3 regions of the Streptomyces sp. NPDC005955 genome follow, and region 2 is predicted to be linked to each of the others. Evidence: riboswitches for the same ligand, from Rfam matches in the RefSeq annotation. Region 2 holds a riboswitch; each other region holds the start of a gene.
The links. Region 2 has a riboswitch for thiamine pyrophosphate ahead of thiC (phosphomethylpyrimidine synthase ThiC). Riboswitches for the same ligand answer to the same signal wherever they lie in the genome.
Positions count from the first base shown of each region.

Region 1 (3,267 bases), on a different contig from region 2:
CCGCCGCGCAGCCAGCACACCGACCAGGCGGCACCCGAGGGCTCCCCGCGCCAGACCACCGTGTCGGCGCCTTCGTGGTGGCCCGCGTACTGGACGAAGCGCCCGAACTGCTCGGACCAGAAGTACGGCACCGGGTCGTACACCGCGGGCACCTCGCCGACGATGCCGGCGGCGACCGTGCGCGGGCCCTGGAGCGCGTTGTCCCAGTGGTGCACCAGCAGGCGTTCGCCGTACCGGGCGGAGGGGAAGGAGGCGCAGTCGCCGACCGCGTAGACGTCGGGCACCGAGGTCCGCAGGTGGTCGTCGGCGAGCACGTCCCGGTGCGCGCCGAGCGCGATCCCGGAGCCGGCGAGCCAGTCGGTGGCGGGGCGGGCGCCGATGCCCACCACCACCGCGCCCGCGGGCAGCACGCTGCCGTCGTCCAGGACCACTTCGCCGGGCTGCACGCGGACCACGCGCGCCCGGGTGCGCAGGGTGGCCCCGGCCTCCGCGTACCAGTCGGTCATGGGGGCCGCGACCTCGGCCGGCAGGGCGCCCGCGAGCGGCCGGTCGGCGGCCTCCACCACGGTCACCGCGCAGCCCGCCTCACGGGCGGCCGTCGCGAACTCGGCGCCGATCCAGCCGGCGCCCACCACCACGACGTCGTGTTGGTCGGCGAGCACCGGGCGCAGCCGCTCCGCGTCGTCCAGGGTGCGCAGCAGGTGCACCCCGGGGACGCCGTCCGCGCCCGGCAACCGGACCGGTTCGGCGCCGGTCGCGATGACCAGCGTGTCGTACGGGACGGGTCCGGCCTCGGTGTCGAGTGCGTGGTCGTCGGGGCGGACGCCGGTGACCTCCAGGCCGAGCCGCAGGTCGATGCCGAGCGCCGCGAAGTCCACGTCGAAGGCGGAGTCCTCGGCCTTGCCCAGGAGCACGGCCTTGGACAACGGCGGCCGGTCGTAGGGCTGGTGGGGTTCGGCGCCGATCAGGACGACCGGTCCGGCGAAGCCCTGTTCGCGCAGGGCCACCGCGGTCTGCACCCCGGCCATGCCCGCGCCCGCGATGACGACGCCCGGTGGCCGGTCAGCCGTGCCACCCGGTTCGGCCGTCGCGGTCGACCGGCCCGCCGCGCCCGTCTCCGTCACCCCGGACACCCCGGACACCCCGGACACCCCGGCCGTCTCCGTCGCCCCGGTCGTCTCGTCCGTTTCGACTGCCGCGGCTGTCTCTTCCGGCCCGGCTGCCCCGGCTGTCCTGGCTGTCCTGGCCGTCTCGTCTGTCTCTTCTGTCTCGTCTGGCATGTCGCCCTCGTCCGCCTCGTCGGGTGGTGGGGCCGTCGGCCGGCATCCGGCTGTCCCCGGTCGTCACCCTAGACACCCGGACGCCGGCTCAGTCGGCGGTCGGTCCCGGCTCGGGCGGTGTCTCCTCCACCACGCTCGTTCCCCGCCCCTCGCGCGACTCCCACTCCCAGGTCTCCAACAGCCGCACCCGCCCGTCCGGCAGGGCGACCACCCGGGACGCGCAGTGTCCGGATGCGGTCGTCCCGTCGGTGCGCAGTTGGACGTACCGGAAGTCCAGCCGGTCCCCGGTGCGGGTGCCGACGAGGTGGCCGCGGACCACCTCGCCGCCCGCGTAGTCGGCCCAGACCACGCCGTCGCGCTCGTGGTAGGCGAAGCGGGTGCGGGTGCCGACCTGGCCGGGCGCCTGGTCGGCCACGGGTACCAGGACCCGTCCGTCGAGCGAGGGCGCGGCCGGTGCGTCGGGGCGGTGCGGCTGGTCGGGCACGGGACACGACTCCCTTACTGGGGTGCGGGGCATCGGGTTAGGGTGGCCAACGTAACTCGCGGGAGCCCGGACGCACCGGGCTGAGAGGGAGGCTGACCGGCCTCCGACCGTACGAACCTGATCCGGGTCATGCCGGCGAAGGGAGGAGCGGAGCACCCATGTCTCGTTCAGCGGACGTCCTGGTGGTGGGCGGCGGGATCATCGGTCTGGTGACGGCCTGGCGGGCCGCCGGGCGCGGTCTGAGCACCGCACTGGCGGACCCCGCGCCGGGCGGCGGCGCCGCGCAGGTGGCGGCCGGGATGCTCGCCGCGGTCACCGAACTGCACCCCGGCGAGGAGCAGCTCCTCGCCCTCAACACCGCCTCGGCCCGGGCCTATCCGGCGTTCGCCGCCGAACTGTCCGAGGTCACCGGGGCGGACCTCGGCTACCGGCGCTGCGGCACCCTCGCCGTCGCCCTCGACGCCGACGACCGGTCCCAGCTGCGGGAGTTGCACGCCGTGCAGACCGCGGCGGGGCTGACGCCACAGTGGCTCAACGGTCGGGAGTGCCGGCGGCTCGAACCGATGCTGGCCCCGGGCGTGCGCGGCGGGCTGCGGGTGGACGACGACCACCAGATCGACCCGCGGCGACTGGCCGCGGCCCTGGTCACCGCCTGTGCGTCGGCCGGTGTGGTCTTCCACCGGCAGCGGGTCGAACGTCTGGTCACCCGCCGGGAGCGGGCCTCGGGCGTCCTGCTCGCCGACGGCACCGAGCTGGCGGCCGGGCAGGTCGTGCTCGCCGCGGGCAGTCTCAGCGGACGGCTCGCGGGCGTCCCCGAGGAGGTCCTGCCTCCGGTACGACCGGTCAAGGGACAGATCCTGCGGCTGCGGGTGCCGCCCGGCCTCGGCCCGTTCCTGAGTCGGACCGTGCGGGCGGTGGTGCGCGGCGGACAGGTGTACCTGGTGCCGCGCGAGGACGGTGAGCTGGTCCTCGGAGCCACCAGCGAGGAACTGGGCTGGGACACCACCGTCACCGCGGGCGGCGTGTACGAACTGCTGCGGGACGCCCACGAGCTGGTCCCCGGCATCACCGAGCTGCCGCTCGTCGAGACCCGTGCGGGGCTGCGGCCCGGCTCGCCCGACAACGCCCCCCTGCTCGGCCCCACCGCACTGGACGGGCTGCTGCTGGCCACCGGCCACCACCGCAACGGCGTGCTGCTCACCCCCGTCACCGGGGACGTGCTGGCCCACGCCCTGGTGCACGGTGAACTGCCGGACGCCGCACGCCCCTTCACCCCCCTCCGGTTCGCCCGCCTCCCCCAGGAGCAGCCCGCATGAGCGCGTCACCCGCCCCCGGGTCCACGACCCTGAGCGTCACCCTCAACGGCGAGCACCGGGAGGTCTCCCCCGGGACGACCCTCGGCGACCTCGTCGCCTCGCTCACCACCGCGCCCGGCGGAGTGGCCGCGGCCCTCAACGAGACCGTCGTCCCGCGCACGGGCTGGCCGCGGGTCGTGCTCGCGGA
Region 1 is NZ_JBIAIF010000003.1:431,557-434,823, reverse strand. Features, by position in the region: gene ACFYOU_RS10405 (FAD-dependent oxidoreductase) at 1-1,028, opposite strand, end outside; gene ACFYOU_RS10400 (hypothetical protein) at 1,369-1,764, opposite strand; TPP riboswitch at 1,813-1,926, shown strand; gene thiO (glycine oxidase ThiO) at 1,923-3,080, shown strand; gene thiS (sulfur carrier protein ThiS) at 3,077-3,267, shown strand, end outside.
Region 1: it holds a riboswitch for thiamine pyrophosphate, as region 2 does, so the genes downstream of both, thiO (glycine oxidase ThiO) here and thiC (phosphomethylpyrimidine synthase ThiC) in region 2, are expected to answer to the same signal.

Region 2 (3,267 bases):
CCCAGACCGCCGAGGTCTGGGTGACGGTCACGTCGTCCAGCACGCCGAGCGAACCGATGATCACCCCGGCCAGCAGCAGACCGCTCATGTCGATCCCCGGGTACAGCCCGTGGATCAGTCCGGTGTTGTCGTCGGTGTCCCCGGTGAGCGAGGCCCAGCCGATGAACAGGGAACCCAACACCCCGATCAGCAGCAGGGACACCAGCGTGCCGAGCACGGCCACCGAGGTGCGGGCGGACAGCCCGTGGCACATGTACAAGGCGATCAGCATGATCGCGCTCGCCCCGACCACCGCGACGACCAGCGGATTCGAGCCCTGGAGGATCGCGGGCAGGATGAAGAACGTCAGGATCAGGAAGCTCACCGCGAGGGCCACCAGGGCCATCAGCCCGCGCAGCCGGCCGACGAGCACCACGGCGAGCGCGAACAGTCCGGCCAACAGCACCATCGGAAGCCGACGGTTGGTGTCCGCGACCGAGTACTGGAGGTCCCGCGGCGCGTCGGGGGCGTAGGCGACGATCACCTTCTGCCCCTGCTCCAGCTTCCGCGAGGCATCGGGCTGCACGATCTCGGTGAACGTCCGACCCGTGTGCGGACCCGTGGTGACCTCGACGGTGGCCTTGCCGCAGTCGCCGGTCGCCCGCTGCTGCGCCTGACTGCCCTCGGCGGTCGAGGTGTCCCCGGTCGGCGGGACGGCGCCCGCGTTGACGGACTTGCAGTCGACCCGGTCGACCCGGGTGACCGTCGCCTGCTCGGTCTGCCGGTCGAAGCCGACGCCCGTGCGCTCGTGGGTGGGGGCGCCGCCCGGCCACAGGACGACCAGCCCCACGACGACGGCCGTGGCGAAGGGGATCAGCACCGCGGCGATGATCCGGCGCAAGCGGGCCGAGACGGGCGCCGCCGGACCGTGCGAGTGAGAATGCCCGTGGCCCCCGTGGCCCCCGTGGCCCCCGTGGCCCCCGTGGCCCCCGTGGCCCCCGTGGCCTCCCCCGCCTCTCCCCTGGCCGCCGTGGCCGTCCGGACCGTGGCCGTAGCCGTGGGCGGTCGACTCCGGGGCCGTCGCGGGGGACGGCGGCCAGGGCTGTCCGGCGGGCGGGACGGGAGGCTGCGGCGAGGTGGTCACCGCCCGATCATCGCAAGAACGGGCGGGGCCCACTGTTCAGCACGCCAGACATGACGCTAGCGTGGGGGCACCTTTGCACACGCGGGAGCTCGGAGCACCGGGCTGAGAGGGCGCTGACCTCCGTACCCGGACCTGCTCGACGCTTCACGCGGACGGGTGCTCCGGCGGAGAACCGCTGCGTCGACCGCTGAACCTGTTACCGGGTAATGCCGGCGTAGGGAGTAGGTCTCATGACCATCAAGGACGCACGCACGCCTGCCGTGACCGCGACCGACCCCACCGATCCCACGGACACTGCGGACACTGCGGAGCCCACGGACACTGCGGAGCCCACGGACACCGCGGACCCCGGGCCGACCGCCGGCTGGCACAAGGCGTACGTCGAGGGCCCCCGCCCCGATCTGCGCGTGCCGGTCCGTCAGGTCCACCTCACCAACGGCGGGTCGGTCACCCTGTACGACACCTCCGGCCCGTACACCGATCCGCACGCCGACACCGACGTCCGCCGCGGGCTGCCGCCGCTGCGGGAGAACTGGATCGTCGCGCGCGGCGACACCGAGGAGTACGCGGGCCGCCCCGTCCGCCCCGAGGACGACGGGCTCAAGCACACCTCGCCGCGCGGAGGGCTGCGCAACCTCGACGCGGTGTTCCCGGGACGGCCCCGCCAGCCCCGACGGGGCCGCGACGGGAAGCACGTCACCCAGCTCGCCTACGCGCGCCGCGGCGAGGTCACGCCCGAGATGGAGTTCGTGGCGCTCCGCGAGAACGTCGAACCCGAGGTCGTACGGGCCGAGATCGCCGCCGGCCGGGCGGTGCTGCCCGCGAACGTCAACCACCCGGAGATCGAGCCGATGATCATCGGCAAGCGGTTCCTGGTGAAGGTCAACGCCAACATCGGCAACTCCGCCGTCACCTCGTCCATCGAGGAGGAGGTGGACAAGATGACCTGGGCCACCCGCTGGGGCGCCGACACCGTCATGGACCTGTCCACCGGCCGCAACATCCACACCACCCGGGAGTGGGTGCTGCGCAACTCCCCCGTGCCGATCGGAACGGTGCCGCTCTACCAGGCGTTGGAGAAGGTGGACGGCCGGGCGGAGGAACTGACCTGGGAGATCTACAAGGACACGGTCATCGAGCAGGCCGAGCAGGGCGTGGACTACATGACCGTCCACGCGGGCGTCCGGCTGCCGTACGTACCGCTCACGGCGCGCCGCAAGACCGGCATCGTGTCGCGCGGCGGGTCGATCATGGCCGCGTGGTGCCTGGCGCACCACAAGGAGTCCTTCCTGTACGAGAACTTCGAGGAACTGTGCGAGATCCTCGCCGCCTACGACGTCACGTACTCCCTGGGCGACGGGCTGCGCCCCGGTTCCATCGCGGACGCCAACGACGAGGCGCAGTTCGCGGAGTTGCGCACCCTCGGCGAACTGAACCGGATCGCCAAGGGCTTCGACGTCCAGACCATGATCGAGGGCCCCGGACACGTGCCGATGCACAAGATCAAGGAGAACATCGACCTCCAGCAGGAGATCTGCGAGGAGGCCCCGTTCTACACCCTGGGCCCCCTGACCACCGACATCGCGCCCGCCTACGACCACATCACCTCCGGGATCGGCGCCGCCATGATCGCCTGGTGGGGCACCGCGATGCTCTGCTACGTCACGCCCAAGGAGCACCTGGGCCTGCCCAACCGTGACGACGTGAAGACCGGGGTCATCACGTACAAGATCGCCGCCCATGCCGCGGACCTGGCCAAGGGGCATCCCGGTGCCCAGGAGTGGGACGACGCGCTCTCCGACGCCCGCTTCGAGTTCCGCTGGGAGGACCAGTTCAACCTGGCCCTCGACCCCGACACGGCACGGTCCTTCCACGACGAGACCCTGCCCGCGGAACCCGCGAAGACGGCGCACTTCTGTTCCATGTGCGGGCCGAAGTTCTGCTCGATGAAGATCAGCCAGAGCATCAACGAGCGGTTCGGCGGCGACGCCGCCGAGGACGCCTCCGCTCAGGAGGTCGCCGAGGGGATGCTCCAGAAGTCCAAGGAGTTCGCGGCCTCGGGCAACCGGGTCTACCTCCCGTTGGCGTGACGGGCGCGTCCGGGCCGACGTGCGGACCGGGTCACTCCGGCGGGTGTTCGGGCC
Region 2 is NZ_JBIAIF010000006.1:10,814-14,080, forward strand. Features, by position in the region: gene ACFYOU_RS16430 (YibE/F family protein) at 1-1,123, opposite strand, end outside; TPP riboswitch at 1,195-1,361, shown strand; gene thiC (phosphomethylpyrimidine synthase ThiC) at 1,354-3,213, shown strand; gene ACFYOU_RS16440 (hypothetical protein) at 3,245-3,267, opposite strand, start outside.

Region 3 (3,267 bases), on a different contig from region 2:
AAGCGGGTGGCCCGTGCTCACCGTCCTCGGAGGAACAGGAGCAGTCCAAGTATGTCCGAAAACCCGGAGGGGCGAGCAGCCCTGCTCGCACGGGCCGCGATGTTCGGCAGTGCGTTGTCGGCCGGCGTGGTCCTCGTCCTCGCCGGCGGCGCGACGCCGGTGGAGGCATCGGCCTACGTCGCCCCCTTCCTGATGTTCCTGCACCGCGGCGCCCCCGTGCCCGGAGCGCGCAGCACCGGCCGCCGGCAGGTGCCGCGCGCCGGCGGGCCCCCGTCAGTGGAAACGGCCCGGGAGCGCGTAGGCGGGCCCCCGTCGCCGGAATCGGCCCGGGAGTAGCGCCGGGGCCGCCCGCACCCCCGTGCGGGCGGCCCGTCCGGTGCGGGTGCCGCTGTGACGCGCGGCACCGTGCCCGGTCCCCGTCGCCGCCGGCACGGGCCGTCGCACGGTGCCCCCGGCCGCGACCACCAGCGCGAACGCGCCGGGCACCGGGTCGCCCGCCGTCGACGGGGGCGGTCGGTGCCGGCCCCCGCCGCCGGCGACGCACCCGGGCCACCGGCTCGCGTCTGCGACACTGGAGGCACCATGCCCAAGCCCGGAGAACTCACTTTCGTCGCCCCGCGCGGAGCCAAGAAGCCCCCGCGGCACCTCGCCGACCTCTCGCCCGCCGAGCGCAAGGAAGCCGTCGCCGCCATCGGCGAGAAGCCGTTCCGCGCCAAGCAGCTCTCGCAGCACTACTTCGCGCGGTACGTCCACGACCCCGCCCAGTGGACGGACATCCCGGCCGGCGCGCGCGACCGGTTGCAGGAGGCCCTCCTCCCGGACCTGATGTCCGTGGTGCGGCACATCAGCTGCGACGACGACACCACCCGCAAGACGCTGTGGCGCCTGTTCGACGGCACCCTCGTGGAGTCGGTGCTGATGCGGTACCCGGACCGGGTCACCATGTGCATCAGCTCCCAGGCCGGCTGCGGAATGAACTGCCCCTTCTGCGCCACCGGCCAGGCGGGGCTGGACCGCAACCTGTCGACGGCCGAGATCGTGCACCAGATCGTGGACGGCATGCGCGCGCTGCGGGACGGGGAGATCCCCGGCGGCCCGGCGCGCCTGTCGAACATCGTGTTCATGGGCATGGGCGAGCCGCTGGCCAACTACAACCGCGTCGTGGGGGCGATCCGTCGCCTCACCGACCCGGAGCCGGACGGCCTCGGCCTGTCCCAGCGCGGGATCACGGTGTCGACGGTCGGGCTCGTGCCCGCGATCCGCCGGTTCACCGACGAGGGCTTCAAGTGCCGGCTCGCGATCTCCCTGCACGCGCCCGACGACGAGCTGCGCGACACCCTCGTCCCGGTCAACACGCGCTGGAAGGTCCGGGAGGTCCTCGACGCGGGCTGGGAGTACACCGAGCGGTCCGGTCGGCGACTGTCCATCGAGTACGCCCTGATCCGGGACATCAACGACCAGGCGTGGCGCGGTGACCTGCTGGGTCGACTGCTCAAGAACAAGCGGGTGCACGTCAACCTCATCCCGCTCAACCCGACGCCCGGCTCCAAGTGGACCGCGTCCCGTCCCGAGGACGAGAAGGCGTTCGTGGAGGCCATCGCGGCGCACGGGGTGGCCGTGACCGTCCGGGACACCCGGGGGCAGGAGATCGACGGGGCCTGTGGACAGCTGGCGGCATCCGAACGCTAGAGCGGTACTCTTGTCCCGAACGCCCGCATAGCGTCTTGTGCGCAGCGAGCGGTTCGAGCCATTCGCAGCACGTTCACGACAGACAACTGCATTTTCCGACAGGGGAGCGCCACAGCGCTGAGAGTGCGGCAGCCGGGTCACACCGGCGGGCCGCAGACCCTCTGAACCTCGCCCGGGTCATTCCGGGTAGGAAGTTCGGTCACCACTCAAGCTGTTGCGCCCTGCCCGCGCTCCCGCCCCGGGGGCCGCGGGCGGGGCCGCGTCTCTTCCTGGTCCGCTCCAGGAGGAACCACCACGTGAGCACCACCAAGAAGGCCACCGCCGTCGCCCTCGCGGCCGGGCTGGGCCTCGTCACCCTCTCCGGCTGTGCCGAGAGCGGCGACGACGGGCACGGCAGCGGGTCCAAGACGGTCACCCTGGTCAGCCACAGCTCCTTCGCCGCCTCCGAAGAGGTGCTGGAGGAGTTCGAGAAGGAGTCCGGCTACACGCTCAAGGTCCTGGAGGACGGGGACGCGGGCGTCGCCGTCAACAAGGCCATCCTGACCAAGGGCAATCCGCAGGGCGACGTGTTCTTCGGCATCGACAACACGCTGCTCTCCCGCGGCCTCGACAACGAGCTCTTCACGCCCTACGAGGCGGCGGGCGCGGACAGCGTCCGGCTCCCGAAGCGGCCGCTGCTCGACAAGCAGGACCGGGTCACCCTCGTCGACACCGGCGAGATATGCGTCAACTACGACAAGAAGTACTTCGCGGACAAGGGCGTGACCCCGCCGGAGACCTTCGACGACCTGGTGAAGCCGGCGTACAAGGACCTCCTCGTGGTGGAGAACCCGGCCACCTCCTCGCCCGGCCTCGGCTTCCTCATGGGCACCGTCGCCCAGCAGGGCGGCGCCGCGTGGCCCGACTACTGGAAGAAGCTGAAGGACAACGGCGTCAAGGTCGTGGACGGCTGGGACCAGGCGTACAACGAGGAGTTCTCCGGCTCCGCCGGCGGCAAGAAGGCCGGCGGCGACCGTCCGCTCGTCGTCTCGTACGCCTCCTCCCCGCCCGTCGAGGCGATCTACTCCGACCCCAAGCCCGCCGAGGCGCCGACCGGCGTCTCCACCGGCACCTGTTTCCAGCAGGCGGAGTACGCGGGCCTGCTCGCGGGTGCGAAGAACCCGGAGGGCGGCAAGGCCCTGCTGGACTTCCTGAGCGAGCGCACCTTCCAGGCGGACATGCCGCTGAACATGTTCGTGGACCCCGTGCACAAGGACGTCAAGGTCCCCGCGGACTTCGCCCGGTACGCGGTGGAGGTGCCCTCGCCGCTGACGATGGACCCGCAGCGGATCGCCGACCACCGTGACCAGTGGGTCAAGCAGTGGACCTCGCTCGTAGTGAAGTAGGCCGCGCGGCCGACGGCCCCCGCCCCGGCGACCCGCTCGGGTCGGGGGCGGCGGCCGGCGCGGGCCCCGGGCGCACCGACGCCCCCGGACCCGCCGCCCCGGGCGCCCGGACGGGCGGCGCCGCCCGGTCGGACCGCAGGGGCGCTCTGCTGCGCTGCGCGCTGATGGCGCTGCCGGCGGTGTTCTTCGCGGT
Region 3 is NZ_JBIAIF010000019.1:96,588-99,854, reverse strand. Features, by position in the region: gene ACFYOU_RS31570 (hypothetical protein) at 52-336, shown strand; gene rlmN (23S rRNA (adenine(2503)-C(2))-methyltransferase RlmN) at 583-1,689, shown strand; TPP riboswitch at 1,780-1,900, shown strand; gene ACFYOU_RS31560 (thiamine ABC transporter substrate-binding protein) at 1,986-3,074, shown strand; gene ACFYOU_RS31555 (ABC transporter permease subunit) at 3,239-3,267, shown strand, end outside.
Region 3: it holds a riboswitch for thiamine pyrophosphate, as region 2 does, so the genes downstream of both, ACFYOU_RS31560 (thiamine ABC transporter substrate-binding protein) here and thiC (phosphomethylpyrimidine synthase ThiC) in region 2, are expected to answer to the same signal.